Regions from separate parts of the Neobacillus sp. MER 74 genome, predicted to be linked through region 2. Evidence: riboswitches for the same ligand, from Rfam matches in the RefSeq annotation. Region 2 holds a riboswitch; each other region holds the start of a gene.

What was found. Region 2 has a riboswitch for thiamine pyrophosphate ahead of thiC (phosphomethylpyrimidine synthase ThiC). Riboswitches for the same ligand answer to the same signal wherever they lie in the genome.
Region 1: linked by a shared signal. The riboswitch ahead of thiT (energy-coupled thiamine transporter ThiT) and the one ahead of thiC (phosphomethylpyrimidine synthase ThiC) in region 2 are both predicted to bind thiamine pyrophosphate.
Region 3: linked by a shared signal. The riboswitch ahead of tenI (thiazole tautomerase TenI) and the one ahead of thiC (phosphomethylpyrimidine synthase ThiC) in region 2 are both predicted to bind thiamine pyrophosphate.

Annotation. Positions count from the first base shown of each region.
Region 1 is NZ_JAMAUV010000001.1:744,416-746,611, reverse strand. It holds gene M3610_RS03705 (histidine kinase N-terminal domain-containing protein) at 1-457, opposite strand, end outside; TPP riboswitch at 674-782, shown strand; gene thiT (energy-coupled thiamine transporter ThiT) at 896-1,477, shown strand; gene M3610_RS03695 (FeoA family protein) at 1,664-1,888, shown strand; gene feoB (ferrous iron transport protein B) at 1,888-2,196, shown strand, end outside.
Region 2 is NZ_JAMAUV010000004.1:49,154-51,349, reverse strand. It holds gene thiC (phosphomethylpyrimidine synthase ThiC) at 1-774, opposite strand, end outside; TPP riboswitch at 920-1,034, opposite strand; gene M3610_RS08835 (efflux RND transporter periplasmic adaptor subunit) at 1,156-2,196, opposite strand, start outside.
Region 3 is NZ_JAMAUV010000012.1:37,768-39,963, reverse strand. It holds gene thiO (glycine oxidase ThiO) at 1-516, opposite strand, end outside; gene tenI (thiazole tautomerase TenI) at 500-1,144, opposite strand; TPP riboswitch at 1,255-1,363, opposite strand; gene M3610_RS18575 (outer membrane protein assembly factor BamB family protein) at 1,486-2,196, opposite strand, start outside.

The sequences.
Region 1 (2,196 bases), on a different contig from region 2:
GTGTAGAATCAATGTGCATTGTTTTTTCTTCAATAATTTTGTTTTTTGCTTCTGAGTAATGGGATACAGCATAGTATAAAAATTTATCGAAACAAAAATTTACATTGTTTAATGCTTCCTGCATGGCTGCCCATGGAATCCCAGTAATGCTTAAATGGCTGTATAGAACTGTTCTGCCAAGATTAACATTATAAACAAAATCACCAAGGTTAATATCAGCCAAAACTCTTTCTTCCGATACTTCAATAGCAAGTTTTTCAATTATGTCTAAAAGGTCTTTTTCCGTCATTTTATGCATATTAAGTAAAACATCGAGCAGAGCCTCGCCGTTTTCGTGAATTTTTAACTTAAAAGGATCCGTATTAGTGGTAACAATGGCATTTTCCCAATCTTGAATTAATTTCTGTTTATTTTGATTGAAAAAATCAATTAAATCTGTTTGGTTTTCCGTGAACATGCCGTCTTCCCCCTATGTTATTGACAAAAAACTCCTTACTGTACTTATTCGAGACATAAATAGAAATACCTCCTTTATTTTAAAATAAAAGTCTTGAATTTTATTCATATAGTCTTAATTGCTGATTCGACTAGGTAATAATAACGATAAGAAAGTATATTTTCCTTGTAAATGTGAATAAAGAAGAGTATATTTTTTTCTATGGAAACAATTGAATACTTCCACAGGGGGAGCTGCTATTCTTGCGGCTGAGAGTGAACGGTTAAGTTCTGACCCTATGAACCTGTTAGTTAACACTAGCGTAGGGATGTGGTTTGCCGATTATGAAAGCAATGCAGACAATCCTTAGCGTCGTGCATTGCTTTTTTTGTTCTTTATTTTATTGCACATCTTGTAATAGGAAGACTTCTAACGAGTCCAAAAATTGGGGGAGACGTTGTGAATCAAAAAAGAAGCAACACATTATTTATCGCTGAGGTGGCAGTTTTTTCTGCTTTAGCTTATTTATTGGATTTTCTAGCCGGAATTCTATCTTTAAAGATATGGCCACAGGGAGGTTCGGTGTCAATTGCCATGGTACCTATCTTTTTAATTGCTTATCGTTGGGGGATAAAAGGGGGCTTGTTAACAGGATTTTTACTAGGTTTATTGCAGGTTATCCTTGGATTCGCTCAAGTATACACATTCTTACAAGGATTTATTGATTATTTTCTTGCCTTTTCAGTTGTAGGGTTAGCGGGTGTCTTTACTGGTCTGGTGAAGGAGGCGATATCCAAAAATGAAAAAGGTAAGTGGATGACATATGTTATTATCGGTGCATTCTTAGGAAGTGCCTTAAGATACATCTGCCATGTTATTTCTGGCATCGTGTTCTTCGGTGAATATGCGCCAAAGGGGCAGCCGGTGGCCATTTACTCACTCCTATATAATGGAACATTCATGCTGCCAAGCTTCATCATCAGTGCAATCATTATCATCATTGTAATGAGTGCGGTACCAAAGAGATTATTTTCAAAATAACATTTATTAGTAATACGAATGGAAAAGGGCTTCAAGCTCTTTTCTATTTTTTTTATAAAGCGATTGTCGTTGATTCATGAAAATTCTTCAAACTTTTGACAAATTTATTAAGCTTTTTATCTCAAAAAAAGTGTTAAAATACAAGAAAGATAATCATTCTCAATTAGTGGAGATAGGGTGATATACATGTTTGGTTCATTAAAAGTAGGAGATAAAGGGAAAATTATTGATATTTCTCTTGTAGGTCACCTGGTACAAAGACGATTACTTGACTTAGGGATTACTGAAGGCTCTGAAGTGTGTGTAAAGTGTGTCATGCCATTTGGCGGTCCAATTATGATTGAATCTTGCGGACAATGTGTGGGTATTCGCCGTAGAGAAGCAGTTCGAATGAAAGTGGAGAGAATATAATGGACATCGCACTTATTGGAAATCCTAATACTGGGAAAACTTCATTATTTAATAATCTTACAGGTTCCTATGAGTATGTTGGTAATTGGAGCGGTGTCACCGTTGAAAAAAAAGTTGGTGTTTTTAAAAATAATATTGGTCATTTGACTGATTTACCTGGTGTGTATACACTTAATCCCTTATCGAAGGATGAAGGGGTAGTTACATCCTTCTTTCTTAATGAATCAGTGGACCGCCTGCTAAATATATTAGATGCTTCACAATTAGAACGAAATTTACATCTAACTTTGCAATTGCTTGAGTTTGAA
Region 2 (2,196 bases):
AATGGGGACGGTGCCGACAGGAACGGCTGAGTTTCGAATAATCCATTCTCTTGTTTTATGAATGTTTTTACCTGTTGATAGATCCATAATATTATCAGCACCCCAACGTGTCGCCCATGTCATTTTTTCAACCTCTTGTTCGATGGATGATGAAACAGCAGAGTTACCGATATTCGCGTTGATTTTAACATGAAAATTACGTCCTATTATCATAGGTTCTGACTCTGGATGATTGATATTAGAAGGAATAATCGCTCGACCCTTTGCAACTTCATCACGCACAAATTCAGGTTTCATATTTTCCCTTATTGCGATGAATTCCATTTCAGGAGTAATAATTCCCTTTTTTGCATAGTGAAGCTGTGTAACATTTTTTCCTTTTTTTGCACGTAATGGTTTGCGCTTCAAACCCGGAAACACGTTATGATTGGCACGAGGATCTTTTTCATCCTTATACCCATTATCTACAGGCTTAATTTCTCGACCTTCATATTCTTCAACATCTGCCCGTTCATGGATCCATGTGCTTCGAATGGCAGGAAGGCCTTTTGAAATATCAACAGAATAATTCTGATCCGTATAAGGACCGCTTGTATCATATACGCGTATAGGAAGGTTTTCCTCTTCACCAAACGTTCCCGTTGTAGGGCTTAACTCAATTTCACGCATTGGTACTTTAATGTCGGATCTCGAGCCTGTTACATATACTTTTTTACTTCCTGGAAAACTAGACATGATGGAAATATTTTGTTCGTTTAATGCAGTCGTTGACATAATAAATCTCTCCTTTTTTTTTTGAATATAAAGGACGAGATACAGAACATAACAAGTAAATAAGCGTATAAAAGTACATCAAAAAGCCGGGACCATAAATGGTTGGACCCGGCTAAAATGTATGCAGAAGTATAGTTGCATCGAAGATTGTCTATTCTAACTTCCCCACGCTGGTATGATCCAGATCAGGTCCCAAGAGTCAAGAAACTTCAGCGTGTTTCTTTCTCAGCCCAACTTATTGGACACCCCTAGTTATTTATATTCAATTAAGCTACATTATATATGAGTATCGGTTAAAATGAAATACATAATATTAATTATAGTAATATAGTCGTGTTTCGATATTATGTTTAGGATGAACCATAATTTACCTGTAAAATACTAATCAAAAAGAGATGTACCAAGGCGAACAATCCAGGATGGGTTTTCTTCTATTTTGTCTTCTTCCTTTAAACCCTTAAGTATGGCAACCCATTTGCCTCCTTTTTGACCAGTTTCTACCTTTTGTTTCTGAATCTTTCCTTTTTTTTGTACATATACATAGGTGGATTTTCCAAAGCCCATGATGCTCGTTTCAGGAACTGCTAGCAACTGCTTTGACTGCACTACTACGTCTAGCATGGTATTGTAGCCAGGATATAGGCCCTTTTGTGAATCTAGACTTGCTTTAAAGGAATAGTATGGATTAGTTTCTTGTTGTATATCTTTATTCTTATTTGCATTTGTTTTATATGTAGGATAATCACTAACCTCCGAAATTTTTCCTTTCCATTTCTTATTGGCTACTACATTAGAAGTTACTGTAATAGATTGGCCTGATGTAATTTTTGCTTTTTCTGCTTCTGTTAGCTTTCCTTCAATTTGAAACGGATCATTTGAAGCGATTTGCATGATTGCTAGTTGCTGATTTTCTTTTGCTCGAAAACCTTGACCTACATTTTGGTTCAGGTTTGATATTACACCAGCAGTGTTGCTGATGACAGTTAATGTTTCGAGCTCAGATTTTAGCTTTTCAGCCTGCAACGTATATTTTTCTACTTTTAGATCTGCTGCAAGGAGCTCAGCTTTTACTTTATTTAGTTCAGCTTGAATTGACTGGATCGTGCTAGCTTTAGTAGCTATGTTAGCTATATCAACTGCATCAGTGGTATTGGTTGTATCAGTTGTATCAGTTGTATCAGTTGTATCAGTTGTATCTGTTGTAGTGGTTGTAGTGGTTGACTCAGCTTCTCGTATATCCTGCTCTAATGAAGTGATTTGCTCTTTCATCTGAGTAACACTTGTTTCTGCTAGCTTTTTATTTACTTCTGCTTGTCCTAGCTCAGCCGCGACTGTTGATCCTTCATAAGAAAAGAGCTTTTGTCCTTTTGTAACAGTTTCCCCTTCTTTCACAAAAATTTCCTGTATAGATCCTTTTGTTAC
Region 3 (2,196 bases), on a different contig from region 2:
TTCCGCTCCGAAATAAACAGCCGCATTTGCAAACGCTTTTGTTAACTTTGCTGGCTGCACATGTCCATCGTTAGGGAGATACATACCTCCAACAACACTTGGTGCCAAAGACGGTTCCATTTCTAGTAATTCCGTTGAATCCAGCCATTTTATCATTGGATCCCAATTCCTTTGATAGTTGACCTGTTTTTTTACTTCTATTGCTATTTCTTCCGTTTCTGCAATCTTCAGCATTCCTTTATTCACAAACTCGATATCAATTCCTGTATATTCATATAACTCACTTGATAGTGTAGAAAACATTGCTTGACTCTTTAATGCCAATTGGAATAAAGGACCATCTTGTTCAATCTCCGCTTGTGCTGCCAGCATACCAGCCGCCGCACTGGAAGCTTGGCAAGCCAATCTATCCTTCTCAATTATGATTACTTTTTTGCCCATTTTTGATAGTTGATAGGCAATAGAGGATCCGTTAATCCCCCCTCCGATAATGGCAACATCAAATGAATTTCCCACTTGTTCCATCTCCATCTCTTAATACATTTAAATAAGCCTTTACTGCTACTAATGGATCGCGAGCTTCTAATACTCCTGACATGACAGCGATTCCTTTTGCCCCAGCATCTAGTACCCGCCCTGTATTCTCGGGAGTTATGCCTCCAATGGCAATAACCGGAACCTCTAATTGTGTAATCCTTGATAATTCATCAAGACCTCTAGGGGGCATTCCTGGTTTTGATTGCGAAGGGAAGACATGACCGAAAAGGACGTAATCAGCACCCTTTTCTTTTGCTTTTTGTCCCTCCACGTAGGAATGGATGGAACTTCCTACCCTAAGCTGAGGAAAATTCCCTTTGACAATGGCTGCATCTAAACTATGAAAAGCTAATTGAACCCCGCCAGCCTTTGTAACTAAGGCAACATCCACACGATCATTGATGATAATCTTTAATAACGGCAGGTTTGTCATTGTTAGAAGTTCCACTGCTTGAAAAAGTTCCCTCGCTGTTTTTTGTTTTTCGCGTAAGTGAATCGCGGTTACATACGGATGAATATCCATGACAATTTCACATAGCTGCTCGATCGGCATTTGACCATTGGATATAATATGTAACTCTTTAACACTAGTTAAAATACAAGTCACCCCCTATAATCCAGAATCTGAAGCTCAATGAAATAAAGTGAAAAACAAAAAACCACTTCCTTTTGATAAGAAAGTGGTTGATAATTTGAAATATAAACATGATCCTTCAAATATCCATGTTTCCACTTCCCTACGCTGGTATAACCCAGATCAGGTTCATAGAGTCCCGAAGTATCACTTCAATCTCAGCCCTTTAAAAAGGCACCTCTAGCGGATTGTTATCTATTCATTTTTAAAAATTCCCTTGCATGGATAATGTTAACACGTCGATTAGAAATGTCAAATAAATTCTTTTTATACCTTTCATATATTCTGATCTCTCACCTATGCATGGAAAAGGATTATTTTACTATGGTTAGTTTTTGGCCAATGTAGATTGGTTGATTAGGATCGAGGTTATTGGCTTTAACGATGGAGTCAATCGTAACCCCATTCTTCTGGGCAATTTTCCAGAGAGAATCGCCCGCAACAACGGTGTAAACAACAGTTGATACCGTTGGGAGGGTTACAGTAAATTTTGCTACATACCCAGAATCCAAAGTACTGCTGTCTTTCTTGTATTCGATTGAATACCAGTCTCCGATTGCGGAATAAATTTTTATATCTGTATTCATCGGAAGCACAATCTTTGTATCATACTGAGTTCCAGGATTGGTTCTAACATTGACGTTTGTCCTTGTCCTCGCCTTTTCGATTGCTTGAATCTCCTGATTGGATGGAACTTTAATTAATGGTTTGGAGACATATCCTTTCAGAACCGCACTGATAATCCTGTACTCAATTTGATACCAATCACCCGTTTCTCCAGTTATCACCACTTCTGAACCAGCAGGGATTGTTGTTAGGATGGTGCTTTGAGTGGTGGCTGCCGAGCGTAAGTTGGAATTTTTCAAGGTTAAACCGAAACCTTCTGTAATCAGAATGGATTTGTCACGTGCTGTATATTCATTCTTATTCCCAGCAAGATCGGTGAGTTTTACAATTGGATAGTAATTTCCACGGATTACATTAAAGCCACGGCTGTTTTTTCCATCCCAATAAAAATTCGCTGT